4 regions of the Arthrobacter sp. LAPM80 genome follow, and region 1 is predicted to be linked to each of the others. Evidence: riboswitches for the same ligand, from Rfam matches in the RefSeq annotation. Region 1 holds a riboswitch; each other region holds the start of a gene.
What was found. A riboswitch is a leader RNA that binds a small molecule or an ion and turns the genes downstream of it on or off. The one in region 1 is predicted to bind thiamine pyrophosphate.
Positions count from the first base shown of each region.

Region 2: linked by a shared signal. The riboswitch ahead of thiO (glycine oxidase ThiO) and the one ahead of AAGW05_RS11390 (3-oxoacyl-ACP reductase) in region 1 are both predicted to bind thiamine pyrophosphate.
Region 3: linked by a shared signal. The riboswitch ahead of AAGW05_RS08245 (ECF transporter S component) and the one ahead of AAGW05_RS11390 (3-oxoacyl-ACP reductase) in region 1 are both predicted to bind thiamine pyrophosphate.
Region 4: linked by a shared signal. The riboswitch ahead of thiD (bifunctional hydroxymethylpyrimidine kinase/phosphomethylpyrimidine kinase) and the one ahead of AAGW05_RS11390 (3-oxoacyl-ACP reductase) in region 1 are both predicted to bind thiamine pyrophosphate.

Region 1 covers NZ_JBCHVD010000009.1:142,065-149,178, reverse strand. Annotated here, with positions in the region: gene AAGW05_RS11405 (family 20 glycosylhydrolase) at 1-1,812, opposite strand, end outside; gene AAGW05_RS11400 (malonic semialdehyde reductase) at 2,134-2,763, opposite strand; gene AAGW05_RS11395 (ATP-binding protein) at 2,921-4,222, shown strand; TPP riboswitch at 4,275-4,368, shown strand; gene AAGW05_RS11390 (3-oxoacyl-ACP reductase) at 4,425-5,189, shown strand; gene AAGW05_RS11385 (LLM class flavin-dependent oxidoreductase) at 5,189-6,532, shown strand; gene AAGW05_RS11380 (TetR/AcrR family transcriptional regulator C-terminal domain-containing protein) at 6,529-7,065, opposite strand.
Region 2 covers NZ_JBCHVD010000009.1:16,650-23,763, reverse strand. Annotated here, with positions in the region: gene AAGW05_RS10765 (LLM class flavin-dependent oxidoreductase) at 75-1,064, shown strand; gene AAGW05_RS10760 (FUSC family protein) at 1,100-2,566, opposite strand; gene AAGW05_RS10755 (MarR family winged helix-turn-helix transcriptional regulator) at 2,658-3,164, shown strand; gene thiE (thiamine phosphate synthase) at 3,760-4,437, opposite strand; TPP riboswitch at 4,452-4,577, shown strand; gene thiO (glycine oxidase ThiO) at 4,572-5,822, shown strand; gene thiS (sulfur carrier protein ThiS) at 5,819-6,058, shown strand; gene AAGW05_RS10735 (thiazole synthase) at 6,118-6,942, shown strand; gene AAGW05_RS10730 (4a-hydroxytetrahydrobiopterin dehydratase) at 6,963-7,114, shown strand, end outside.
Region 3 covers NZ_JBCHVD010000006.1:88,709-95,822, forward strand. Annotated here, with positions in the region: gene AAGW05_RS08235 (energy-coupling factor transporter transmembrane component T family protein) at 1-159, opposite strand, end outside; gene AAGW05_RS08240 (ABC transporter ATP-binding protein) at 156-1,724, opposite strand; gene AAGW05_RS08245 (ECF transporter S component) at 1,727-2,365, opposite strand; TPP riboswitch at 2,412-2,529, opposite strand; gene AAGW05_RS08250 (beta-N-acetylglucosaminidase domain-containing protein) at 2,702-5,815, opposite strand; gene AAGW05_RS08255 (DUF4235 domain-containing protein) at 6,105-6,365, shown strand; gene mnhG (monovalent cation/H(+) antiporter subunit G) at 6,410-6,772, opposite strand; gene AAGW05_RS08265 (monovalent cation/H+ antiporter complex subunit F) at 6,769-7,035, opposite strand; gene AAGW05_RS08270 (Na+/H+ antiporter subunit E) at 7,041-7,114, opposite strand, start outside.
Region 4 covers NZ_JBCHVD010000008.1:143,609-150,722, reverse strand. Annotated here, with positions in the region: gene AAGW05_RS10470 (Rne/Rng family ribonuclease) at 1-1,842, shown strand, start outside; TPP riboswitch at 1,960-2,058, shown strand; gene thiD (bifunctional hydroxymethylpyrimidine kinase/phosphomethylpyrimidine kinase) at 2,048-3,667, shown strand; gene rplU (50S ribosomal protein L21) at 4,060-4,368, shown strand; gene rpmA (50S ribosomal protein L27) at 4,429-4,683, shown strand; partial or broken gene obgE (GTPase ObgE) at 4,824-6,200, shown strand; gene proB (glutamate 5-kinase) at 6,440-7,114, shown strand, end outside.

The DNA.
Region 1 (7,114 bases):
GCCGGGAACGTCAATCTCAGGAATGATCTCGATGTGACGATCGGCGGCGTAGGCCACCAAGTCCTTGTATTCAGCCTGGGTGTAGAAGCCCGTGTTGCCTAGAAGGTCATTGTAGGTGCGGCCGAACTGGGTCATGCCGCCCTTGCCGGAGATTTCTGTCAGCTGGTTGTAGTCAATGTCGTCGCCGGCTTTTTTGCCGTCATTGGTGATCTGGATGCGCCAGCCCTGATCGTCGGCAAGGTGCATATGCAGCGTGGAGATCTTGAAGGAGGCCAGCGAATCAATGATGGCCTTGACTTCGGTGGGATTCTTGAATTCACGGGCGACATCAAGCATCATGCCGCGCTTGTCGAAACGGGGAGCGTCGGAGATTTCCACGGCCGGAGCGTTCCACGTGGCGTTGACCAACGTCTTTGACTCAATAAAGGCCGGGAAAAGTTGACGCAGCGTCTGGACGCCGTTGAAGATGCCATCGTCCGTGGCTGCGGTGATCTTGGTGCCGGTGAGCGCATCGACGCTGAGCGTGTACGCCTCGGCTTGAAGCTGATCGCCCAGATTGGGGATGTTGCCGGGGGTTTGAAGCAACACGATGTCATCGGCGTCGCCGGTGCTGCCGTCCACCACCGGCAGCGCCAGCCCGGTGGAGGTGCGGAAAATCTGGGCAAGGAAGTTTGCGCTCTTCTTGCTGGTTGCATTGTTTGCAACGATGCGTGAGCCCGTGCCCAGCTTGAATGGGGCCTTGTCTGGTGTTTCCATGTTGACCGGCAGCGGGATCAGGTTGATGGGCTCTGCCACTGGTGTTGGCGTGGTGGCTTCGGCGCCGTCCCAGACTTCGAACTCCCACATGGAGATACCGTATTTCTGGCCGCCGATCGGGGTACGTTCAATGCCTTGCATGCGAACATACTGGTAGGCGGTACCAGCAACGTCGGCATTGAATTTCTGCACGTCTCGCGTGTTGCATGTAGGGGTGATCACACCCGTGGCATCCACGAAGGTTGTGCCGTCAGTGGAGACCTGCAGCTTGTACTTTGCGGCACAGGCCTTTTCCCACACGATGGCCACGTGGTCAACAACGGTCGGGGCAGCCAGCTTGATGGTGATGTTGGCGTTATCTGCTGTGTTTGAGGACCAGCGGGACTGCTGGGCGTTGGGCTTGGTGCTGTCCGTGTCGCCGTCAATGACCAGACCGGGGCCCCACTGGTTGGCTACTTCCTGGCCGGAGGCGGTGACCGATGCCCCGGCCGTCGCCAGGGCAATGTTTTTGGCGGGAGCAGCAGGGACGCCCCAAACTTCCATTTCGAAGAGGGAGATGCCCCACTTTGTTCCCGAGATGGGGGTGCGGGCGATGCCTTGCATGCGCACGTACTGGTACTTTGTGCCAGCAAGGGCAGACTTGATGGTCTGGGTGTCGGGTGTCTCCGGCGCGCAGTCGGCCCGTGAGATGGTATCCGTGGCGTCCACGAAAGTCACGCCGTCGGTTGAGACCTGCAGCTTGTACTGGGCTGCACATGCTTTTTCCCACTTGATGACAATCTTGTCAATCGCGGCGGGCTTGGCCAGCATCACCGTCAGCTGTGCGTTGTCGGAGTGTTCTGAAGACCAACGTGTGGTGCCGCTGCCATCGATGGCAAGGTCCGCACCGTTGCTCGTGGTGGACTCGTCACCCGAGGAGGTGGCGGTGGCCCCAGCTGAAGCCAGGGCGAGATTGGTCGACGCAGGGTCACCGGGGGCGGCCATCACCGGAGGGGCTGCCATGGTCAGGAGCATCGCCGGTGTCACCACCGCCATCGCTAGTGTTTTTTTCCACATGGAACGCAAGTTTTTGTCCTTTGCTGAACGGAGAGATACAAATCACACAAACTGTATGTTATCGATAGCAATCGCGAAAGGGCAGATATGTTCGGCACGTTACGTGCCGCAGGGCAGTGCCGAGCTGACATGACGGGTTCAGGGTTTTTGCTTTCGCTGATCCGATGCCTGAAAAAGCGTCAGAAGAACTTCCTCGCTCCGATCACCAACACCGCTCCATTTGGCCCTGGGGCACAAAAAGGCGCGCTACCTGTGGTGAAAAACCGCGGGCAGCGCGCCGGTGTCCCCTTTCCGGCGGGGCCGGAGGGACGGGGTTGATTGTTACAAGGTTTCGGTGGCCGTCTCGAAGCTCAAGCGGGGGAGCCGGGCGCGGGAGGCGTCTTCTGCGGGCTTGCCAAGGTTGACCACCATGATGGTCGTGCGGGATGTGTCGGCGTTGAATTCGGCGTCGATGCCGGCGGCGTCCATTCCCGTCATGGGGCCAACGGCCAGACCTGCGGCACGGGCGGCCAGGATGAAGTAGCCGATCTGCAGGTGCGCGTTGCTGTGCCCCATGGCGTTGCGTGTCTCAACGCTCGCCTCAAAGGTGGGGACCATTCCGGCCATGTGGGGCGCAGTGGTGGTGAGTAGGTCGTGCCACTCGTTCGTGAAGCTCAGGATGGCAACCATGGGGGCCGTCAGGGTCTTTGCCTTGTTGCCCTCATTCATGTGTTCAACCAGCCGCTGGCGGGCTTCACCGGAGCGGACCCAGGTGATGCGCAGGGGCTGGATGTTCATGGCTGTGGGGCCCATCTTCGTCAAAGCGTAGACGGCCTGCAGTGTCTCATCCGAGATTTCCTCATCCGACCAGGCGTTGGCGGTGCGAGCCTCAAGGAACAGCGCCGCGGCAGCCTTGGGATCCAGGATGAGTTCGTCGTTAAGTTCGATTTCGGTGGCAATGTCAATACTCAAGGTTCTGGTTCTCCTAATGCTGAGTGCACGGATGCTGCAAAGATTGTTTTCATAGAGTTACAGCGTTGCGGCACCCGGAATTGTTTCCCGTTTTGCCGTGACGTGGGACACAGTGACATGATGCAGGTCAGCGTCAACGCAAAGGAGCGGCAGTTACATGACGGCATGGACCATCCGGGATTTTCATTCACAGGACGTCGAGGGCATCCTCGAGTTGTGGCAGTCGCTGCGCGAAAACGGTGTTGATCCCGTCTATGACCTCTCCGAAGTCCTGGCGTCCTGCGAGAAGGACCATGCCGTGGTGGCCATCCAGGGGGACCAAGTTGTCGGTGCGGCTGTCGGACGGGCCGCCCATGATCAAGGATGGATAGTCTTTTTGGCAACGCTGCCCGTCCTCCGCGGCAAGGGCATTGGTACCCTGCTGCTGGCCGCCGTGGAAAACCGTATGGCCACGCACGGGCTGAACAAGCTCTCGGCGCTCATGCCGGAGACGGAAACGCGGGTTGAGGCCTTCACTAACCGCGGCTTTGTGGTGAAAAAGAACCTGCGGTACTTTGAACGGCGCATCCCGGTCCAGCGCGCGGAACGTGGCGCCTTGGAGGAATTGGGTGGCAGGGTCCTCCCGCGCGACTTGTGGGACCGGGTGGCCGGAATGGCAGCCGAAAAGGAACTGCTCGAGCGCAGGCTCGTCATGCCGTTGGCCGAGTCGGCACTTGCCGAGGAATTCGGCGTGGTGCCGCCACGCGCCGTTGTGCTTTTCGGTCCTCCCGGGACAGGCAAGACAACCTTTGCCAAGGCCATTGCCTCGCGACTTGAGTGGCCGTTCGTGGAGGTGTTCCCGTCCCGCCTTGCGGGGGAATCCGGCGGGCTCGCCGGTGCGCTGCGCCAGACCTTCCTTGAAATTGCGGAGTTGGAGCACGTTGTCGTCTTTATTGACGAGGTCGAGGAGATCGCTTCGCGGCGTTCGGGGGAGCCGCCGTCGCCCATGCAGGGTGTCACGAACGAGCTGCTGAAGATCATTCCGGCGTTCCGTGACCAGCCCGGCAGGCTGCTGGTGTGCGCCACGAACTTCATCCGGTCGCTCGATTCGGCGTTCTTGCGCCACGGCCGCTTCGACTACGTCATCCCCATCGGCCTGCCTGACGACGAGGCCCGCACAGCGATGTGGAACCGCTTCATCCCCGAGTCCGTGCTGGCGGACGTGGACGTGCCCCGGCTCGTCGCGGCCAGCACGGGTTTCTCGCCCGCGGACATCGAGTTTGCCGCCCGCAGCGCCTCCCAGCGGGCGCTGGAAAAGGCCGTGTTCGACGCCGGCCCCGGCCCGGGTGCCGACGGCGCCGTCCGCCGCGGCCCGGTCACGGCGGACTATTTGGAAACCATCGCCGAGACGAAGGCGACCGTCAGCGACGCCGTCGCCCAGGACTTCCTGGAAGACATTGACGCCCTGGCCCGGACATAGGGGAGCGCCGTAACAATGCGCGGGGACGCGGCGGGACTGGGCTAGACTCGCTGGCAGTGACACGGGGTGCCCCTTCGGGGCTGAGAAGAACACCCGTTGAACCTGATCTAGTTAGTACTAGCGAAGGGATGTCATGCCGGTTTCCGCGCAGCCAATCTCGCGCGCCCGTGCCATCTTTTCGCCTTATTCAAGGTGGAACATCATGGAATTGTCAGAACAAACCGTCCTTGTCACCGGCGCCGGCCGCGGCCTCGGGACCGCCATCGCCAGGGCGTTCCTGGATGCCGGTTCCCGCGTGGTGGTCAACTACCGCAACAGCGAGGAGGGCGCACGGGCACTGGCCGCTTCGGCCGGTGCGGGGAAGGCGTACGCAGTGCGGGCCGACGTCACCAGCCAGGAGGAGGTTGCCGCGATGTTCAAGGAGGCGGAACGCCACTTCGGCAGGCCTGTCACCACGGTGGTGAACAACGCGCTGGCGGACTTTTCCTTCAACGGAGACGCCCGACCCTCGGCCGGTGAGATCTCCTGGGCCAACTTTGACGCCCAGTTTTCAGGTTCCGTCAGGGGAGCGCTGAACACGGCCCAGGCTGCCCTGCCCGGCATGCGGGCCGCCGGCTGTGGTCGGATCGTAAACATCGGCACCAACCTCTTCAGCAACCCCGTCGTCCCGTACCACGACTACACCGCCGCCAAGGCGGCACTGCTGTCCCTGACCCGCACCCTTGCGGCGGACCTGGGCCCCGAGAACATCGGCGTGAACATGGTCTCCGGCGGGCTGCTGCGCACCACCGACGCGAGTGCCGCCACCCCCGACGCGGTGTTTGACTACATTGCTGGGGCAACCCCGTTGCGCCGGGTCACGACGCCGGCCGAGCTCGCCGACGCAGTGCTGTTCTTTGCCTCCCCGTGGGCCCGTTCCGTGACGGGTCAGAACCTCATGGTCGACGGCGGGCTGGTGATGAACTGATGGCCGCCTCCGCATCCGGGCCCCAGAAGCCGGGGCGCCGATTGCACCTGAACGCGTTCCTGCACGGCTGCGGCCACCATGGGGCGGCGTGGCGGCTGCCGGACTCCCCGCTGGAGGGGCTGGCCGACATCGGCCTTTACGAGCGGCTGGCCCAAACCGCCGAACGGGGGCTCTTTGACGCCATCTTCTTCGCCGACGGGCAATCCGTGGGGGATCCCTCCGCCGGACCGTTGTGGCACCTGGAACCCTTGACGGCGTTGGCCGCCATCGCACGGGCCACCGAGCGGATCGGCTTGGTTGCCACCGTCTCCTCGACGTTTTACGAGCCCTTCCACGCTGCCCGGATGCTCGCCTCTCTGGACCACATCAGCGGCGGCCGTGCCGGCGTGAACGTCGTGACGTCCATGTTCGACGCCGAGGCCCGCAACCACGGAATGGACTCCCTGCCGCCGCACGGGGAGCGCTATGCACGCGCCGCCGAGTTCATCGAGGTGCTGTACGGGTTGTGGGATGGATGGGACGCTGACGCCATTGTGGCCGACCGCGCCGGCCGTTATGCGGACACCTCAAGGATTCGCCCGCTGCTGCACGCCGGTCAACACTTCAGCGTGGACGGCCCGCTGAACGTGCCGCGCCCGCCGCAGGGACGCCCCGTGCTGTTCCAGGCCGGCGCCTCCGAACCCGGGCGGGAGCTGGCGGCCACGTACGCGGAGGGTGTCTACGCCGTCGCCTACGACCTGCCCAGCGCACAGGCGTACTACTCGGACATCAAGTGCAGGGCCGCCGCCGCCGGGCGTGACCCGGCCTCCCTGGTCATCATGCCTGGCCTGGTGACCTACGTGGGAGCCACCCGGGAGGAGGCGCTGGCCAAGCAGGCGGCCGCCGACGCGCACCTGCCGGTGGAGACGGCGCTTGCCCGGCTCGGCGGTTTTGTCCGGCGGGACACGGGCGGCTGGGAACTTGACGCACCCGTACCGGCCCTGGCGCCGGCGTCGGACTTCAAGGGCCCTGCCGGGCGCTACGCCACGATCCTGCGGATCATCGAGGCCGAGCGTCCCACGGTGCGCCAGCTGCTGGGCCGGCTCGCGGCCGGCGGCGGGCATGCCACCATGGTCGGCACGCCGGGGCAGGTGGCCGACGGGATCCAGCAATGGTTTGAGCAAGGCGGCGCCGACGGCTTCAACCTCATGCCGCCGCTGCTGCCGGAATCCCTGGACGACTTTGTGGAGATGGTGGTGCCGGTCCTGCAGGAACGCGGCCTGTTCCGGACGGAATACACGGCCACGACCCTGCGCGGCCACCTGGGGGAGGCCAGCAGCCAGACGGAAGGAGTCCCGGCCTAGCCTTCTGCGGGCAGCCCGGCCAGGAACAGCTCCAGGCCGAAGGAAAATGCTGCGTCCGTGTCAGCGGTGTTGTCAGCTAGCAGGCCCGCGCCGATGAATCCGGCGCGGGTCTGTTCCTGGGTGACGGCGCCAAGGACGTAGTGCACCAGCGCGCCGGCCGCCCATACGGCATCCCTGGGCGCCAGTCCCCGGGCCGCAAGAAGCGGGGCGAAGCGCAGGAGGGGTGAGGGGGTTTCGGGTGTCAGTGCATGGGCCAGGGCCACCACTTCGGCACCATCGCGCACGGCCAGCAGTGCCGATCTGACCTGCAGTGCCAAGGATCGAATGCCAACCTCGGCAGTCTTCTCCACTGGTTCCAGGATCATCCCCGCCAGGATGGTGAGCAGTTCCTGCTTGTTCTTCACATGCCAGTACAGTGCTCCCGGCTGCACGCCCAGATCGCGCGCCAGCCGGCGCATGGTGAGATCGCCAAGGCCGTACTCGCGCAGGATTCCCATGGCGGTTCCCACAATCAGCTCGCGCGTGAGCGCCATGGCCTGTCCCTTCCTCGGTCGGCGGCCCATGTGGCCTGCCCGGAGTCCC
Region 2 (7,114 bases), 130 kb from region 1:
GCGCCCACGGTTGGAAATATCCACAGGCATCCGGAGGTTGGCGCTAAGGAGACCCCCTTCGAAAGGCAGCACCCATGACGCTTCCCATCTCCATCCTTGACCTTGCCCATATCGGCGACGACGGCATTGCCGCAAGTTTCCGCGATTCCGTGGAATTGGCGCAAAAGGCCGAAAGATGGGGGTACAAGCGCATTTGGTTTGCCGAACACCACAACATGCCCTCGATCGCCTCATCGGCCACGAGTGTGTTGATCGCGCACGTTGCCGCACACACCAAGACGATCCGCCTTGGCGCCGGCGGAATCATGCTGCCCAACCACTCGCCGCTGCAGATCGCCGAACAGTTCGGCACCCTGGAAACCCTGCACCCGGGACGCATTGACCTGGGACTGGGCCGTGCCCCCGGCAGCGACCAAAACACCATGCGTGCGCTGCGCCGGGACCCCATGGCAGCGGACACCTTCCCGCAGGATGTCCAGGAACTGCAGGCCTACTTTGAGGGCCAGAGCCGGATCTCCGGCGTGAATGCCTACCCGGGCAAGGACACACACGTTCCGCTGTACATCCTGGGCTCCTCGCTCTTTGGTGCCCGACTCGCCGCGGCGCTGGGCCTGCCGTACTCCTTCGCATCGCATTTCGCCCCGCAGGCCCTGGAGGATGCCGTGCGCATCTACCGCCGCGAATTCAAGCCGTCCGCGGCACTTGCCGCGCCCTATGTGATCGCAGGCGTCAATGCCATTGTGGCCGACACCCAGGAAGAGGCTGACGCGCTGCTGTTGACGGCCAAGCGCCGCCGCGTGGCCGCGATGGTTGGCGGCGGCCGCACGTTCACCGACGCCGAGGCCGACATGCTGCTCGAGTCACCGGCAGGCCAGCAGGTCCTGAACATGATGCGCTACTCGGCAGTCGGCACTCCTTCTGTGGTGCGGGCCTACCTGGATGAATTTGCCGTGAAGGCCGGCGCCGATGAGCTCATCGTGGCCACACAGGTCACCGAACGCGCCGGACGGATCCGCAGCTTTGAGCTGCTGGCCCAGGCCATGGAGCTGGCTCCGTCGGCGTAGCTTTCACACCGGGCCACTTTGCCCGATGGGTTTTCCTAGGAGTTGCTGCCCAGGTGGTGGCGGTCGGCCAGTGAAATGGTCAGAGCCGCCACCAGGACACCAACAACCACTCCCACCAGTGTGTCGGCAACGCGGCTGAACGCCGCGTCGGGGCCCAGATGCCCGCCCAAGCCTGTCATGATCAGCGCCATGGGTGTCACGGCGATTGTGGTCAGTATGTAGTTTTTCAGCACAACTATTTCCGCCAGGACCTGAAAAACGATGACCATGGCGACCGAGGGCCAAAAGCCCAGCGGCAGGGACAGCAGGACCACCGCCACCACCGCGCCGGCCACATTGCCCACCACGCGCTGGATGCCACGCTGGACGGCCATGCCATAGTTCAGTCCCTGGAGGGCGGCCACTGCGCCCATTGAAGCCCACAACGGGTGGTCAAGACCGAGTCCGACCGCGGCCCAGCCGGCAAGTGCCGATGCTGCGGCCATGCGCATGCCCTGATGTGCGCTTGAGGGCGAGAGCAGTGCCGTGCGTGCCGCTGACAACATTCCCTGCGGCTTTGCAGCACCGGTCTGTGCTGCTGCCTCGGACACACCGTCCGGTGCGGCAACGGACCGGGCGTCAAACACCGTGCGCAGTTGTGCCTCGTGTACTGCCAGACCATCCAAGGCAGAGGTGGCGCCGGCATGATTCCCTGCCTTGAGAAGCTCCAGCACGGCGTCGGCCTCATCAAGCAGGAGGCCAAGCTGGGCCGCCTGCGCACGGAGCTGCACGGAGCGCGCGCTGCGGCGCTGCGGGTGAGTCGCACTCAACGCCAATGAGTCCCTGGCTGTGCGCACTGCGGCGAGGGCCGCGCCCTGGCGGGTGCCGGCGTCGTCCATGTCTTTAGTTGTGCCAAGCCCGGTGACAGCGGCAATGGCACGGGCCACGGCGAGGCGGGCCGGGCCCATCGGGGCAATAAGGGCCGGAGCCATGGCCACCATCCAGCCGACCACGACGCCCAGTCCCAGGGCGGCGAGGACGCGGGGAATGGCGTCGAAGGTGTGTGCGTAGCCGGCGCCGGCGGAGGCTGCGAAGACGAGGATCACCACGCCAGGTCCCATGATCCTGAAGGCGGAAAACACGGGTGCGGCAAGGCCTGCGATGAGTGCGAGTGCCAGGATTTCCAGGCCCGTGGGCACACCCGATGCACCCATGAGGGCGCCGACACCCGTCGCCACAAGCATGGCGGCGGCGACGATCACCAGCATCACCCCAAGCCGCTTATAGGGCTGGTAGCGGCCGAAGGCGCTCGTCAAGGCGCCGAGGGCAGCGATGCCGGAAAGCTGCTCCTGTCCCAACAGACCACCCGCCACCAGGACCAGGGTCGCCGCGATGCCCACCTTGATGGCCGGTGCGAAAATGGCGTCGGCCGGGCGTAGGGCAAAGGAGTTCCGCCAAGTGGCACGGGCGGCGGGATGGGTCAGTGCTGTGCGTGTGTGGTGGATTCGGGTGAGCTGGGGCATGCTTCAATGATATCAAGTATTTTACTAGTAAAATATATGTAAGGGATATGAGAGTTCTCTCCTTGATGCGGCGGACGCCTAGACTGACATGATGGATGCAAAACCGGCAAGGGGAGACTTCGTCGACAGGGTCCGCCACGGCTGGGCCAGGAACTGGCCCGACCTTGATGTCGCAACGGTTGAGGTCATGGGGCGGATCACGCGGATTGCCGCCCTGACCAACCAGCGCGTTGAGCGGGACCTGGCGCCCGTGGCCGTCACCCGCGCCGAGTTTGACGTGCTGTGCACGCTGGCCCGGGCCGATTCGCCGCTGCGGGCCAGTGACGTCACGGCCGCCACCATGCTCAGCGGGGCATCCACCACAAAGAATGCCGAGCGGCTTGTCCAGCGCTGCCTGGTTGAAAGGCTGCCCTGGGAGCTTGATGGAAGGGTTGTCCTATTGCAATTGACCGAACAGGGACGGGACCTGGTGAACCGGGAATTCCCCCACTTCCTGGAGCGTGACAGCCAGGTGCTCGAGGGCCTCAGTGCCAAGGAACAGGTGCAGCTTGCATCGCTCCTGCGCAAGGTCGCGCTCAGGGCCGAGACTGTGGATTAAGCGGGGTGCGGGCACAGCGCCCACATCGGGCAGCGATAGTTCGAGGCGGTCGGTGGTGAGTGCCGGGACTATGGTGGCTGCGTGCTGTTCCAGCACCTGCAACAGGCTGGCCCCTGTCACAACCCCCAGCTTCAACCCGGCGGTATGCAATGCACGCACAAGCTCACGCGCGGCCCGGCGGACGGGGCTTTCACGGGCAACCCGGGCCGCATATTCGGCGTCAATCGCCGGCAACAGGCGCTCCACGGCCTTGGCAGTATCTTGCCCCGCAGTCTCCGGGACGGCTTGCCCCGCGGATGCTCCCGGCCTTGTGCCGAGGCCTCCTGCTGGAGCGTAATTCACAGGGGTTAACGGAACCGCTCGATTCGGTTTCCCGGAGCCGTCTGGCCGGCACATGGCTCAGGACTGCGCCCGCCACCTCGCGCTTCTCGGCCTAGACTAATCCCGTACCACCCAGCCCGGAATCCCGATGATCCGGGGCGATCCGACACCTGCCGCACCAGCAAGGAGGCCGGTAATTTCACGCTGCGTCATGGTTTGCATCCTCGGGTGGGGCACAGTGCTTGATTGGAGCATCGTGCCGACGTCGCGAAAATCAGCCCAGCGAGGGCAACCGTGACAACAATTCCTGTGCGGCCGACGTCGGATCTTCAGCGTCGGTGATGGCCCTGACAACCACAATGCGGGACGCACCGGCGGCAACCACCTGGTCCACATTGCCCAGGTCAACCCCACCAATGGCGAACCACGGCTTGGCAGTATCCAGGGACGCGGCGTGCTCGAGCAGGGAAAGCCCGACGGCGGCCCGGCCCGGCTTCGTGGGGGTGGCCCACAGAGGCCCCACGCAGAAATAATCGGCATTTGGATCGGCGGCAGCGGCCGAAACCTGTGCGCGGTCATGGGTGGAAAGCCCTATCGAAACAGTCTTCACCAGGGAACGCGCCGCCGGAAGGGGCAGGTCCTTTTGACCTACATGGAAGACAGGGGCGCCGCTAAGCATGGCAATGTCGGCCCTGTCATTCACGGCCCACAGCTTTCCGCATTCCTGCGCCACAGACCGCAAGACGGCCAGTAGTTCAAGTTCCCGGGCCGCCTCAAGCGACTTGTCGCGCAGCTGGATGATGTCAACGCCGCCGGCGTAGGCGGCCCGCAGGAAATCGGCGAAATCACCCTGCCGGGCACGGGCATCGGTGCACAAATACAGCCGGGCAGTATCGACTGAGGGAATGGAATGTTTGGTGGCGGCGTCATGGATGGCCGAATTTGAGCTCATGTCTCATAGACTAATGCAGTACCGCGGGAGCCAGTGAAGCTGGCTGAGAGGGCGCCGACTGCGCCGACCGAAATACGCCCCACGTGGGCGTGGAACCTGATCCGGATCATGCCGGCGTAGGGAAGGAGAGCATTGTGGCATCCATTGTGTCTGACATTTTGACCACCGAGGTTGCCGTTATTGGCGGCGGAATTGTGGGCCTCGGCATCGCCTGGGAAGCCCGGCGGGCGGGTCACACCGTCACAGTCATCGACCCCACACCGGCCGCCGGGGCAACGTTTGCGGCCGCCGGAATGCTGGCACCCGTCAGCGAACTCCACTACCAGGAGGAAGAACTCCTGGAGCTGACCCTGGCTTCGGCGGCCCTGTGGCCTGACTTTGTGGCGTCCCTGCCGGCCGGTTTGCACACGGGATTCAACACCTCCCCGACCCTGATTCTCGGAGGGGATCCGGCAGACCGAAAGGCGTTGTCGGACCTGCGGGACGTTCAAACCCTGCATGGCCTGGAGGTTGCCCAACTTTCCATCAGGGAGGCCCGTGCCCTGGAGCCCATGGTGGGCCCGCACATTTCCTGCGCCTACCTGGTTGGGTCCGACCACCAGGTTGATCCGCGGGCCATGGCTGTGGCATTGCAGGAGGCGCTGGTGGCTGCGGCCCCCGCATCCGGCCGTCCCCATGAGGGGCATCCGTTTGTGGCCGAGGAAGCCGTGGGACTGCTGCACGAGGACCCCGAGGACAACCGATCAGCCGTGACGGGTGTGCAATTGGCTGACGGCCGGCGGGTCCTCGCCCGGGAGGTCATCGTGGCCAACGGCCTGGGCGCGCCGAAACTCCACGGCCTGCCCGAAGGCCTCACACTGCCCGTCCGCCCCGTGTACGGTGACATCCTGCGCCTGCGGGTTCCCGGGCACCTGCGCCCGCTGACCACCGCAACCATCCGCGGCATGGTGCGCGGACTGCCGGTGTACATCGTGCCGCGCGATGACGGCACGGTGGTGATCGGTGCCAGCAGCCGCGAGGACGGATCGGCAGGCGTCAGCGCCGGGGGAGTGCATCAGCTTCTGCGCGACGCCCAGGTCCTGATGCCGGCCGTTGCCGAGCTCGAACTCATCGAAACGACGGCCCGCGCGCGCCCCGGCACCCCCGACAACGCACCCCTGCTTGGCAGGGTTGCCGGACCTGGCGGCAGGGACGTCACCGGCCTGATCATCGCCACCGGCTTCTTCAGGCACGGCGTGCTCCTGACCCCGATCGCCGCCCGCATCACGCGGCAATTGCTCACAAACATCACCGACCTGGCGTGGGAACGCTTCAGGCCCGACCGCTTTTCGCACGCACGCCAGCCGGTCCGCAACGCCGGCCCAACCACCCAGGAGCCCTCATGAGCACCATCAACATCAACGGCGCGGCCCAGCCGTACGCCTCAGGAACCACCGTTGCCGACCTCGTATCGGCCATGACGGGCAAGGCTCTGTTGGCCAGCGGACAGGCGGCCGACGGCGGACGGCTGGGTGTCGCCGTCGCCCGCAACGCAGACATTGTGCCGCGCAGCCAGTGGGCGGCGACGCAGGTGCAGGACAATGACGAGCTTGAAATCGTCACGGCCGTGCAGGGCGGCTAGGGCATGAACGGCACCAAACACACCAACATCCAACATCTCCGGACCGAAAGCGAACGACCATGACTGAAACACTTGCCGGCAACGGCGCACGGATTGCCATCGAGGAAGACGCCCTTGTCATTGACGGGGTGGCGCTCGGATCGCGGCTCATCATGGGCACCGGCGGAGCGCCCAGCCTGTCGGGTTTGGGCGCGGCCCTGATCGCCTCAGGCACTGAGCTGACAACAGTGGCCATGCGCCGGTATTCGGTTGATAGTGAGGGCGAATCGGGCACCAACCTGTTCAGGCTGCTGCTTGAAAACAACATCCGCGTGCTGCCCAACACGGCAGGCTGCTTCACCGCACGGGAGGCTGTGATGACGGCCGAGCTGGCCCGCGAAGCCCTTGAAACCGACTGGGTGAAACTGGAAGTCATCGCGGACGAGCACACCCTGCTGCCCGACGCGCTCGAACTTGTCGAGGCCACCGAACAGCTCGTCAACCGCGGCTTCAAGGTCTTCGCCTACACGAACGATGACCCGGTCCTCGCGCTGCGCCTCGAGCGGCTCGGCGCGGCGGCCGTCATGCCGTTGGGCGCCCCCATCGGCACCGGGCTGGGCATCCTGAACCCGCACAACATCGAATTGATCGTCTCGCGTGCCGGCATTCCCGTGGTGCTCGATGCCGGAATCGGCACGGCATCGGACGCCGCCCTTGCCATGGAGCTCGGCTGCGACGCGGTGCTGCTGGCCACTGCTGTCACCCGGGCGCAGAATCCAGTGGTTATGGCTGAGGCCTTCAAACACGCGGTGATCGGTGGAAGACTGGCAGCACAGGGCGGCCGCATTCCCAAGCGGGCGCATGCCTTGGCTTCGTCGGCAATGGACGGCCGCCCCGACCTGTAGAGCTAACTAAGGAGCCTGCCATGGCAGCCGAAGATGTGTTGACCCGGGCCCAGATTGACGAAGAGCTTCAGACTTTGCCGCAGTGGCGCCTTACGGGTGAGCTGCGCACCGTACTGAAGTGTCCGACGTCGGCCATCGCCCTGGACCTGTTCTCCACGATCGGGCAGGTGGC
Region 3 (7,114 bases), on a different contig from region 1:
CAACGCACATTCAAGCACCAAGGCTGCCGTGGCAGACACCCAATCGACACTGATCAGCAGCACAATGGTGACTGCCATTCCGGCGCCCAACTTCGCCAACGGATTAGCACGGGCCAGCCACGCATCGGAGCGCGGTGTGGCAATGATGTCAACACTCACAGCCCCATCACCGCCTGGTGCGCAGCCACGCGACCTGCCGGCTCGGGGTTGCCCAGCACCAACCGGTCTCCTCCGAGCACGGCGGTGAAGGCGGCATCGTGCGTCACCGAGACCACGGCGGTGCCCGCATCCAGGAGTTCGGTCAGCAGCGACGCCAGTTCCGCCCAGGTGTTCGCGTCCTGACCAAACGTCGGCTCATCGAGCACCAGCACCTGCGGACTCGCCGCAAGCACCGTCGCAACAGAGAGCCGGCGCTTCTCACCGCCGGACAGCGTAAAAGGATTCGCCCCGGCAAGATGCTCAAGCCGCAGGCGCACCAACAGTTCCCCGACCGCCTCCTCGCCGCGGCCAAGCAGCTTCGGCGCGTGCATCAGCTCATCCCTGACGCTGCCGGCAATGAACTGGTGCTCGGGCTCCTGGAAGACAGTGCCGATCCGGCTGATCAGTTCCCGCCCACGCCATTTCAACGGCGAGGATCCGGCCCCGCGCGACAGCCCGGGCAGTGCCGCAAGCTCCCCGCCAACCGGCGGCAGCAAGCCTGCAACTGTCAGCGCAAGCGTAGATTTTCCCGACCCGTTCGGGCCTGTCACACTCAGCGCCTCCCCCGCCATAACCTTGATGGAAGGCACGATTGCGGCCGGCACCACCGGGTGCCGCCTGCGTCCCTTGGTGCGGGAGACGGCAAGAGCCGACGCTTCAAGCAACAGGCCGGTTCCGGCGTCGTCCATGGGGATGCGCAAGCCTGGATTGACGCGGGGCCGGACGTGGGGGACATATCCGGGCACCCAAATTCCGGCGCGTGCCAGAAGATCGCGGCTTTGCGCCAGGACCGCGGCGGGCGGGCCGTCGAAGAGGACACCGCCGGGTTCGCCGAGCCTGTCGGGGGCCAGGACGACGATCCTGTCAACGACGTCGAGCCAGACGGAGACCCTGTGCTCGACGACCACGAGGGTTGCGCCGGTTTCGTCGAGGCTGCGGCGGACCGCATCGCGCACCTCCATGACTCCGGCGGGGTCGAGGTTGGCGGTGGGTTCGTCAAGCAGCAGCAGTCCGGGGCGCATGGCGAGCATGCCGGCCAAGCCGAGGCGCTGTTTTTGACCACCTGAAAGTGCGGAGCTCGGGTGGTCCAGGGGCAGGTCAAGGCCCACGGATTCAAGGGCGTCATGCACGCGGCGCCAGATTTCCTCCCGCGGGACGGAAAGGTTTTCGGCGCCGAACGCGACATCGTCGCCAATGCGCGAGAGGACCACCTGGGAGTCGGGGTCCTGTTGCATGAGACCGGCCCGGCCGCGGGATTCCGCCACGGGACGGCCGTCAATGAGCAGTTCACCTACCTCGTTGGCCTCCTCGTCCTCGCCCAGCACACCGGCCAGGGCGTGCAGCAGCGTTGACTTGCCCGCGCCGGAGGGGCCGAGCAGCAGGACCCGCTCCCCCGGCGCGATGTTCAGATCAAGGCCGTGGACGGCCCGGCCCCGGCGGCCCGCATGCTGGAATCCCCAGCCCCGGGCGGTGACCCGCACCGGAGCCCCCCGGTTCCCGGCGCCGTCGTTCCTGTTGGAACCCACGGCTAAACCACCCGTTCCGTGGCGGCTCCGCGGGAGGGCAGGTTGGCCAGTGCACCGGTCCGGGCCAGGCCGCGCACCGCGAGCCAGGAGAGGATCCCGGCAATGACGGCCCCAGAAACAATGGCCAGGACCACGTAGACCAGCTTCCATTCAAAGGCCCAGACGATGTTCCAGAGAAAGCTGTCATTCAGGCCCATGGCCAAGCCTGCAAGCGCCCCCGCGAGCACGGAAACGGGGAGCGTGAACTTGCGGTAACGGAACAGGGCAAACGCCGCCTCCGCGCCGAGGCCCTGGACCAGGCCGGAAAGCAGCACAGTGAAGCCAAAATGCGTGCCCAGCAGGCCTTCAACACTTGCCGCGATCAGCTCGCAATACAGTGCGGCACCGGGCTTGCGGATTACCAGACCGCCCAGGACGCCTGCAATCAGCCAGCCGCCGCCATACAGTCCGGCAACGGGCGGGAAGGCGATGGTGAACGCGCTAATCAGGCCGTAGCCGGCGGACCATAGCCAGAAGATGACACCCACGGCGGCACCGAGGACCGACACCACAACGATGTCAACAACCCGCCAGCTGCTCTTGCGCGATGCCTGGTTGTGCTTGTTTTGCGCGGCGTTTTCGCCGGCCAGTGACTTGTTCATGAGTCCTCCTTTTCAGGAGGGGCGGCCGCAACGGTATTTCCGCGCAGCCGAAGAGAACTCGACTCCCTTCGCCGGTACTAACCGGAGCAGGTTCGAGGGTCTGCGGCGAACCGCACTCTCAGCGCCGCTACCCAGGATGGGTGGACGCTCCCCTGTCGTGTTTGAATTGCGGCTTCAGCATACCCCCGCTGCATGCCGGGGGGCCAATGTGTCTTATAAATGCCCCCTTGCGTCGAGGCGGCCGGGCCGGGCGGCGCCCGGCACGGCGCACAAAAAAGCACCGCGGGAGCCTGCCCGTTGGGGCGGACTCCCGCAGTGCTTTCCTGGTGCTGGTTCCTAGTGCTGGCGCACCGAGCGGCGGCGGGCAAGGATCAGGCCGCCAAGCATGAGGAGCATGGCGATCCCGCCGGCCGCACCAAGGTTGAAGCCCGTGCTGGCGAGGTCATCACCAGTCGCGGCTGTGGTGGTCGCAGTGGTGGCTGCACCGTTTGCGGTCTTGGTTGCAGTCATGGTCGGCGTGCCGGTGTTCTCCGACGTCGCACTGGCGCTGGCCGTGGCACTGTTGCTGGCACTGGCAGACTCCGTCGGAGTGGAGGATTCCGTTGCTGTTGCGGTAGCCGACGCAGTAGCGCTCGGCGTAGCACTAGGTGAAGGTGTTGGGGTCGGTTCAACTACGTCACCAACGTAGGGGCCACCCGCCACCGGGCCCGTGGCCCGCAGTCCGAGTTCGTACACGACAGGCTTGTCGCCGGCGGCACTGACTGCACCCGGGGTGAACAGGATGCGGACACCCTCGACGGTTGCCTGGTTCAGGACGGCTTCCTGGAAACTCAGCGCCGGGTTCAAGGCACCCAGGGTGACCCATGCGCCGTCGACCTTCACCTGCAGGTCACCGGCCACATTGCCAACCACAACGGCCGATTTCATGGCGGCCGGGGCATCCATGATGTAGCTCAGCTGCGATCCCGCAACCGGCACGGCGGCCGACTCGAAGGCCGTGCCGATGCTGGCGTCGAACGCACTCTCAGCCCCTGTGCCGTTGGCCCCTGGCAGGTTCGTGCTCAACTTCTGCGTGGCTTCGAACGCCTGGAATTCACGGATCTTGATCCACTGCCCTCCCGTGTTGGTCCCCGTGGCAACAAGGCGGATGTAGCGGGCCTTGACTGGTGTGTCGAAGCTCTGCTCGATGCGCGGCTTGCTGTCATAGGTTCCTGCGGCCGTCCAGGCGGCGTTGTCCGTGGAGTACTCAACGCGTCCGTGGTAGAACATGTCGCCTGTATTGGAATCAGAATCGGCCTGCTGGATCACGACCTTGCCAACGTCCTTCACGGCGCCCAGGTCGATGGTCACGCTGGAACCGACAACCGGCGGGGCGCTTGACCACCACAGGCTGCTGGCGTCCCCGTCCACCATCCGAGAGGTGGCGTAACTCTGATACGTGGGCAGGGAGGATGTCGCAGTGGCCGCGAAACGGTTGGCCGATGCCACGGGGGTCAGGTTCAACCAGGTGTTGTAGCGCTGCTTTGCGGCTGTCGTGAAGATTTCAAACAGGCCGTCACCCACAGAAGGGACGATGACGTTCGCCTTGGTGCCAATGTTGTTCGGGCCGACGTCGGATACGGTCGCTCGCTTGGCGAGGGCCATCTCGGAATTTGCAGCCAGTGCGCCGTCAGTGGCGGCAACGCCCTTGCCGTTCTTGATGGCTTCAAGCATGGAGATTTGCTCCTGCATGGCCGTGGCCCAATGGGCGGCCGCATCAATCCACGGCTTGGAGTCTGCGTAGAAGCCTCCCATGGCCATGGTCGCCAGGGTTGTGGGGCCGGCCTTGATGATTGCCAGGCGGTCCTTCAGGGGCGCCATGCCTGCCGCGTTGCCCGCGTCGAAGGCGGTCCAGAATGAGGCAATATCCGCTGTCAGCGCCGGAGCCGTCTTGGAGGTGGGGCGATAGGGCTTCCAACTCTGGTTCAGGTCCACGAATGTCTCAAGAGATTTGCGGACTGCCACGTCGGGGCCTGCAAGCTCGGTGATGATGGCGGACTGCGTGGTTGCCGCGTTGTAGACGGGGCTGTTCCAGGAGTAGTCACCAAAACCCGCCAGGGCGATCATTGAGGCATAGGCCTCGATCATCGGGTTCGAGGTGATGCCGTCAATGTGCTTGTACAGGTTGGGATCGCGTCCTTCCAGCGGATTGAGGAAGAGGCGGCCGCGCTGGCCGTCGTTGACGGGCAGGTTGTCCCAGATGTAGAAGTGCTCTGCGTTGTAGGTCTGGACTGCCTTGGTAACCGAGGCTTCCGTGATGGTGTCGGAGAAGACCCCTTCACCTGTCCACTGAATCAGAATGGAATCATCCGTGGCCAGGCCGAATTGGTCCTTGTACGGGTCAGCGGCGGAACCGGCGTAGTTGGTGGGAACGGTCTGCAGCGGCTGCAGCTTGTGCACCTTGATGTAGTCGTTGACAATGCGGTTGAGGTAAAACGCCTGTCCGTCGGCAAGGCTCCGGTAGCCGGTGTTGGTGAACTTTGCCTTGTCCGCGGCGCAGTTCAGAACAGGGTTGATGTCATCGAGGGCAACGTAGAAGCTGCTCACACCAATGTTGCGCAACTGCTCAAACTTGGCAATGGTACTGGCAAAATCAGCGTCCGATGAATAGCAAACGTCGTTGCCCGGGGACAGTGCAAAGGTGAAGTTCACATGGTTGGCGTTTGCCTTGTCCACCAATTCCTTCAGGTCCGCCAATTCCGCTGCGGGGTACAGATCGCGCCACTTTGAGCGCAGGTAGTTGTCGTCCTTGGGCGTGTAGATGTACGTGTTCATCTTGTGCTTGCCGTAGAACTCGAACTGGTCCATGCGCGCCTGGTGGGACCACGGGATGCCATAGAAACCTTCAATGCCGCCGCGGATGGACATCAGCGGCCAGTCCTTGACAGTCATGGCCGGGGCCGCGCCGTTGGCAACAACCTGGCCCAGGCTCTGCACGGCGTAGAACGTGCCGGTGGCATCCTTGCCATTAAGCAACAGGGAGGGCTTGCCCGCGATGTTGCCGGTGGCAATGACGTAACCGTCCGCCGCAAGTGGATCGGCGCTGGCGGAGCCAACAGCTGTAAGCGCGGCGGGGAGTGCGGCATTGTCGGCCGTGGTGCCCAGGAAAACAGTGGCATCGGTGCCGCTGGTTACGAAAGCAGCGGTTCCACCGGCCTTGGCGATGACCTGGCCCAGGGCTTTCTTGGCGGCAGCGTCGGTGTTGGCGCCAACAGCCACCTTCACCGTCCCGGTTAGCGGAACCGATACCCCGGCAGTGCTGGCCTGTTGCGGGGTAGGCAGGATCTGCGCCGGCGACGTGGCCGCCTCGGCTGCGGGAAGTGCGGCTGGCGATAGCGCAGCCAAGCCTCCCCCGGCGATGATGGCCAGGGCAAGGGCCCCGGTGGCGGCATTTTTTAAAGCGCGTTTCACACTGTTCCCCTTAGCGACTTCAAGCACATGAAATCAAAGATTGATATGGATCACATTTTGATCGCAACTATACTGATGTGACGTAACGCACGTCAATTGATTACGCGTGGCATTGCACCGTGAACGGCGCGCCCGCTAGAGGTCATGCCGCGGCGCCGCTTTTGGCCCTTTTGCAAGCCATCGTCCAGCCGACTGCGGCGTGGGGAACCCTGGCCGCCGGCATGGAAGCGGATAGGCTGGCCCTAAGGTTATTGCCCTCACGGGTCCACCAAACACTGAGGAGTCCTTCATGAACATCGTCTTCAAATTGCTCGGAACCGGAGTGAGCCTTGGCGCGGGATTTGTGGCCAGCAAGCTGGTTGACAGGGTGTGGGAGAAAAGTACCGGCCACAAGCCACCCAAGGACGGCGCTGATTTGGAGACAAGCCTCCGCTCGGCACTGACATTCGCGCTCGTCTCATCCATCGTGGCGGCTATCATCCAGACCCTCGCCGGCCGCACAACCCAGAAGGCCATCGCGCGCTTCAACAAGCATCCCGAAGAGGTCTGAGCAAGCGCTTTCCGCTGCAGTAAGTGCGTCATAGACGAAGAAGGCTAGGGCTCGCCCTCGCCTTCGACCACGGCTGCCACGACCTGGTCGAGCTCGTCGACGCTGAGCATTTCGGGCCGGCGGTGCTTGGTGCGGTAGCCTGCGCGGCCCACCATGTGCGCGGAGACTGGAACCGTGAGCAGTTGGAAAATCCACGCCACAATCAGGATGGGCAGCAACGACCACGACCGTATTTGCAGGCCCATGGCCGTCAGCATCAGCAACAGCCCCAAAACCTGTGGCTTGGTAGCCGCGTGCATACGGCTCATCAGGTCAGGAAAACGTAACAAGCCAATGGCCGCGGCCACACTCATGAGAGCACCAAGTAGCAGGCAGATGGCCGTAAGAACGTCCAGGAAGGTGTTCATCCGTCCTCTTTCTTGTGTGCCACGAAACGGGCAACCGTGACGGAACCGATGAAGCCGATGACCATCAGCACCACCAACAAGGCCAGGTTGTCGGTGTGCTGGTTCATGGCCATTTCCATGGCCAGGGCGGCACCAAAGATGGCCAGCAGCACATCGGAGGCAATCACCCGATCAAGCAGTGACGGCCCGGTGGCGATCCGGTAAATCGTGCCCGCCGCGGCCAGCGACAGCAACGCTATAACAATAATGACAACACTTTGCATGGCTGTTACTTCGCCTCCCCGTCTACCTGGTCCTGCGCATCACCCGGTGGCGCATCACCCTGTGGAGCATCCGCCGGCA
Region 4 (7,114 bases), on a different contig from region 1:
CGCAACGCCGTCCTGTACGCAGGCGAAGTGGATTGGGATGCCGCGAACCTCAACGGCCAGCCGCGCCGCATTGAGAACGCCCTGAAGTCCGGGGACACCGTCCTCGTCCAGGTCTCAAAGGACCCCGTTGGACACAAGGGCGCCCGCCTGACGAGCCAGATCTCCCTGCCCGGGCGCTACCTGGTGTTCGTGCCCGGCGGCTCCATGACCGGCATCTCCCGCAAGCTGCCCGACGTCGAACGCAACCGCCTCAAGCGCGTCCTGAAGGACCACCTGCCCGAAAACGCCGGCGTCATTGTGCGCACGGCCGCAGAAGGTGCCAGCGAGGAAGAGCTGACCAATGACATCAACCGCCTGCGCGCCCAGTGGGAAGGCATCAACGAGCGGGCCTCCTCGCACAAGACGCTGGCGCCGGAGATGCTGTACGGCGAACCCGACCTGACCATCAAGGTTGTCCGCGACGTTTTCAACGAGGACTTCACCAAGCTGATCGTCTCCGGCGAGGACGCGTGGGACACCATCGAGGCCTACGTGACCTATGTTGCCCCGGATCTGCTTGACCGCCTCGAAAAGTGGAGCCAGCCCGAGGACATCTTTGCCGCGCACCGTATTGACGAGCAGATCAACAAGGCCCTTGAGCGCAAGGTGTTCCTTCCCTCCGGCGGCTCCCTTGTCATTGACAGGACCGAGGCCATGACGGTGGTTGACGTCAACACCGGCAAGTTCACCGGCTCCGGCGGCAACCTTGAAGAGACAGTCACCAAGAACAACCTTGAGGCTGCCGAGGAAGTCGTGCGCCAGCTGCGCCTGCGCGACATTGGCGGCATCATCGTCATCGACTTCATCGACATGGTGCTCGAGTCCAACCGCGATCTGGTGCTGCGCCGTCTTGTCGAGTGCCTGGGCCGTGACAGGACCAAGCACCAGGTGGCCGAGGTGACAAGCCTGGGCCTGATCCAGATGACGCGCAAGCGCATGGGCACCGGCCTGCTCGAGGTCTTTGGCGAGCAGTGCCCCACCTGTGCAGGCCGCGGCATGGTCACGCACGAGATCCCCGTCGAGCACCGCCGCACGCACAGCCCCGCCGTCGAAGTTGCGCAGGTCCATGCCCCCAAGCAGGAGAACCGCGACAACGACCGCACGGCCAACCGCTCGACCCGCAGCGAACGCAAGCGAAATCGCAACCGCACGCAGCAGCCCGAAACCGAGCAGCACCAGGAAATCGCCCCGGCGCCTGTCGCGGATGACGTGAGCGACGCCCAGAAGGCGCAGCGGGCCCACGAGGCACGTGCCGCGCTGGCGAACATTGCCGCTGCGGCTGCCGCCTCGCACCACGAGCACGATGGCGACGAGCACCACCACGCCCCCGCGCCCAGCGAGACAGTCTTTGCGGATGCGTCGGAACCAGCCGATGTGTCCGATGCGGCAACCCTGACGCTGGGCGGGGAAGCCATTGAGCTGCCTCGCGGACACCACAACGACGGCGGCAGCACGCCGGGCACGAACAATGCCGACCACGCTGCGGCCCTCGCAGGACTGGCCCAGGCCCTGGACCAGCTCGCTGCCCCCGGCCACGAGACGTCGCACGACTCCTCACACGAGAGCGATGCCGATGCTCCCGAAGCTGGCGGCGGCAACCGTTCACGTGCACGTAGGGGACGCCGCAACCGCAGCGCCCGCAGTGCACAGGGCGGGGCCGATACCGCAGTGGAGACCATGGAACAGGTTTCTGCCGGCCAGGGATCCGCAGCGCACAGCAGCGCCGCGGCTGCGCCACCCGTGGTGAAGAAGGCGGCCGAGCCGATCATCCTTGGGGTTGGAGTGCCGGCCTCGGAGCTCTAAAACGTCACACCCCTTCCAACTGACCCGCAGCCGTGGTCGAATATGACGCGTTTTCGCGTGTTATTCGACCACTGCTGCGGGTCAGTTGTTCAAAGGGGAGGGGACCGCACTAGGCTGGGGAGCGACACGGGGTGCCAGGCCACCAGGGCCGGCTGAGACAATACCCGTTGAACCTGCCCGGTTAGCACCGGCGAAGGGATGTCCCATGACAACCAGCACCTTTGTGGCCCCTGCCAGCGAGATTTCCGCACAGCCAGGGGAGGCTCAGCAAGCAAGTCACCCTGTGAACCATCCACGGGTCCTGAGCATTGCAGGCTCTGATCCGTCCGGCGGTGCCGGAATCCAGGCCGACATCAAGTCAATATCCGCCCACGGCGGTTACGCCATGGCGGCCATCACCGCACTTACCGCCCAAAACACCCAGGGGGTGCAGGGCGTCCACGTGCCGCCGGCAGCGTTCCTTGCGGCGCAACTTGATGCCGTCTCCTCGGACGTCATGATCGACGCCGTCAAGATCGGCATGTTGGGCACCGCGGAGGTCATGAACACCGTGGGGGAGTGGCTGAGGCGGACCCGGCCGGCCGTCGTCGTGCTTGATCCCGTCATGGTGGCCACCAGCGGGGACGTGCTGGTGGATCCGGAAGCCCGCGACGCACTGCTAGAGCTGTTCCGCAACGTACATCTGGCAACCCCGAACATCCCGGAACTGGCGGTCCTCCTTGACCGCCCGCAGGCCGCCGATTGGCAGGAGGCGCTTGAACAGGGCCGGGAGCTGGCGGCCGCGCACGGGATCCTCGTGCTGGTCAAGGGCGGGCACCTGCCCGGGGAAGAGTGCCCCGATGCACTCATCGGGCCCGACGGCACAGTCCAGGAATTCACTGCCCCCCGCATCGACACCCCCAATACGCACGGCACCGGCTGCTCGCTCTCGGCAGCCGTGGCCACACTCCAGGCCCATGCAACCCTCCGGCCCGCCGAAACCGGGGCTGAACGGGCCGGCGGCTGGTCCGAGAGTGTGCGCCTTGCCAAGGCCTGGCTGGGCATGGCACTTGAAACCTCGGACGCGCTTGCCGTGGGCAGCGGGGCGGGACCCGTCAACCACCTGCACGCCCTGTGGGAAAGTGCCCAGCCGGTGCCCGGCAGCTTCGCCCGGATGGTGTGGGAGGACTGTGCGCCGCAACGTGAAGCCATCTTTGCCCTTGGCTTCATCAAGGAACTGGCAGCCGGGACCCTGCAGCGCAGCCGTTTCGCCTACTACCTTGACCAGGACGCCCAGTATCTTGGCGCCTATTCACGCGTCCTTGCCCGCGCCAGCTCGCTCGCGCCGACGGAAGCAGAGCAAAAATTCTGGGCCGGCGGGGCGCAAAACTGCATTGACGTGGAAATGGCACTGCACCGCGACTGGCTCAGCCAGTACCCGCAGGAGCCGGCCACGTTGCCCGGCCGTGCACAGGGCCCGGCAACCAAACATTATGTCGACCACCTGCAGGCAATCGCCTTCACCGGCAGCTACGGCGAGGTGGTGGCCGCGGTGCTGCCCTGCTACTGGCTCTACGCCGAGGTGGGCCGGGTGCTGCATGCCGACTACCTCTCCTTTGACGGCGAGCACCCGTACGGCAACTGGCTGCAAAGTTATGCGGACGAGGATTTTGCCCGTGCCACGGAAACCGCCATTGGCTTCGCCGACGCGGCTGCGCGCGGGGGATCGGCTGCACAACGCGAACGCATGAGGGCGGCCTTTGCCCATTCCGCGCAGTACGAAGTGGACTTTTTTGCGGCCCCGCATGTCCATGTGGAAGCCGGCGATTCTGACTTGCGTGATTAACCACACCGCCTAGTGGGGCAAATAATTAGCGCGTCACCCCCCTAAATGACAAAAAGTCCGGCCAATCGCGCTAATGTTGCTAAGTGCAGTTTCAAGACCTCCAAGTTTTCCTGACAAACCATGTTTGTCAGGCGGCAGTGGAAGGACGCGAAACCAGTGTCATTTGCCCCCGGGGACAGAATTAGCGTATTCTTGTTCTTCGGTGCTTACGCCAACACCTAGGGCAACCACTCCATGGCAGAACTCCATTGAGGTCCACGGCGTTGAGGCACATAGTATGCACACCGCGTCTGTTCAATCTTGAACTGCGGCGCATGCGGTTGGCAATGGTCAAACATGATCAGTGCCGGCATAAAAACTTTGTAATAACGTCGAGAGAAGTGAGTTCCCCAGTGGTGTACGCGATTGTCCGCGCAGGCGGCCGTCAAGAAAAGGTTTCCGTAGGAGACCACGTGACCATGAACCGCGTCCCCGGAGGAGTCGGCAGCACACTTGAGCTGCCCGCTTTGCTCTTGGTTGATGGTGACAAGCTCACCACAGCCGCTAAGGACCTGGCTAATGTAAAGGTTACGGCTGAGAAGTTGGAGGATCTTCGCGGGCCGAAGATCGTCATCCAGAAGTTCAAGAACAAGACCGGCTACAAGAAGCGCCAGGGTCACCGTCAGGAACTGTCCAAGGTCAAGATCACTTCAATCGCTTAATCAAGCGCAACGAAGTTCGATCCACTTAGATACTTTTAGCAAAAAGGCAGGCATTTTCAAATGGCACATAAAAAGGGTGCGAGTTCCACTCGCAACGGTCGTGATTCCAACGCTCAGTACTTGGGCGTAAAGCGCTTCGGTGGTCAGGTTGTCAAGGCAGGCGAAATCATCGTTCGCCAGCGCGGCACACACTTCCACCCCGGCGAGAACGTTGGCCGTGGCAAGGATGACACGCTGTTTGCATTGGATGCAGGCGCCGTCGAGTTCGGCACACGTCGTGGACGTCGTGTTGTCAACATCGTCGCTGCGGTCTAATACCAAAGCTTTTTCAGTGGAGCGGGCCGCATGGCTCGCTCCACTGGCTTTTAACACAGCTTTACCGGCCTGACTCAGGCCAACGATTACTTGCGGACTAGAATGAGTGCGCAAGGCAAGTTCTATTCAAGGAGATTTCATTGGCCAGCTTTGTTGACCGGGTTGTATTGCATGTATCCGGCGGGACTGGCGGCCATGGCTGCGTCTCCGTGCACAGTGAAAAATTCAAGCCGTTGGGCGGCCCCGACGGCGGCAAGGGCGGCGACGGCGGCAGTGTCACCTTCCGTGTCAGCGACCAGACCACCACCTTGCTTGACTTCCACCATGCACCCCACCGCCGCGGCGGCAACGGCCAGCCCGGCATGGGTGACTGGCGCGACGGCAAGGACGGCAATTCGCTGATCCTTGAAGTTCCCGATGGCACGGTCATCAAGGACAAGGACGGCAACGTCCTGGCCGACCTCGTGGGCATCGGCACGGAATACGTCGCTGCCGCGGGTGGCCTCGGCGGGCTCGGCAACCACGCCCTTTCTTCGCTCAAGCGCAAAGCCCCGGGCTTCGCCCTGTTGGGCATCGCAGGCTCAGAGGCCGACATTGTCCTTGAACTGAAGTCCATTGCAGACATTGCCCTGGTGGGTTTCCCGTCCGCCGGCAAGTCCAGCCTCATCGCCGCCATGTCAGCTGCCCGGCCCAAGATTGCCGACTACCCCTTCACCACCTTGATCCCCAACCTGGGCGTGGTCCAGGCCGGCGACGTTCGCTTCACCATGGCCGATGTCCCCGGCCTCATTGAGGGCGCCAGCGAAGGCAAGGGCCTGGGCCACAACTTCTTGCGCCACGTGGAGCGTTGCGCGGCCATTGTGCACGTCCTTGACTGCGCCGCGCTCGAAGCGGACCGCGACCCCATCAGTGACCTGGCCATCATTGAGCGCGAACTGGACCGGTACGACGTCGACATGAGCTTTGCGGGAACCGACGGCGACGTGGTTCCCCTGAACGCCCGGCCCCGCCTGGTTGCGCTGAACAAGGTGGATTCCCCCGACGGCCGCGACATGGCCGGGTTCGTCAAGGCAGACCTGGAGTCACGCGGCTACCGAGTCTTTGAAGTATCCGCCGCAAGCCACGAAGGCCTGAAGGCCCTCGGCTATGCCATGGCCGAGATTGTTTCCGCCGCACGCCAGGCAGTCCTGGACACCCCCGTCAAGGTTGCACCCGTGGTGCTGCGCCCGCGTGCCATCAACGCGACCTCGTTCACCATTGTCAGGGAAGAGCGCAACCTCGAGCCCCTGTTCCGTGTCCGCGGAGAGAAGCCCGAGCGTTGGGTTGAGCAGACCGATTTCCAAAACGAGGAAGCAATCGGCTATCTGGCAGACCGGTTGGCGAAGGCCGGCGTCGAGAAGGAACTTTTCCGTCTCGGTGCCACACCGGGAGACACCGTGGTCATCGGCGGCGAGCACGGCATGATCTTCGATTGGGAGCCCACCATGATGGGTGGTGCCGAGCACCTCGCCGCACCCCGCGGCACCGACCTGCGCCTGCTCGATTTGGAGAGCCGCCCCACGCGTTCGCAAAAGCGCCAGGAGCAGCAGGACCGCCGCGATGCAAAGGCTGCCGCGCGCGCCGAGCTGGAATCCGAGCGCAAGGCCGGCATCTGGACAGAGCTCAGTGACAACCGGACCACGGCCAAGGCCCACAGCATCGCCGAGGACCTTGCAGCCGAAGGCGCATCCGATCAGACAGGTGCAGCGCAGGGCCAATGAGCACCGAGCTAAAGGGAGTCAGCGAACAGGGCACGGCAAGTCCGCTTGAATCACGACGCGGGATCGCCACCGCGGCCCGCATTGTGGTCAAGGTTGGTTCCTCGTCCCTGACCTCGGTTGCCGGCGGCATTTCCGCGGAGGCGCTCACCGCCCTTGTCGACGTGCTGGCGCAAAGGCGCCTGGCGGGAACGGAAATCATTCTTGTTTCCTCAGGCGCCATATCGGCCGGGCTGATGCCCCTGGGCCTGTCCCGGCGGCCCAAGGACCTGGCAACCCAGCAGGCGGCCGCCAGTGTGGGGCAGGGCTTGCTGATGGCGCAGTACAACCGGGCGTTCACGGCCCACGGGGTCACTGCATCGCAGGTCCTGTTGACGGCGGAGGATCTGACCCGGCGCCACCAATATGTCAACGCACACCGCGCCCTTGAGCGCCTGCTGCACCTCGGGGTGGTGCCCATCGTCAATGAAAATGACACGGTGGCTACGCACGAGATCCGCTTTGGCGACAATGACAGGCTCGCTGCCCTCGTTGCACACCTTGTGAAGGCCGACGCCTTGGTGCTGCTTTCCGACGTCGACTCCTTGTACGACGGTCCGCCGTCGGAAGGGGCCACCCGCATCAGCCAGGTCGACTCGCCCGAGGACCTTGAAGGCATCGTCATTGGCAGTGCC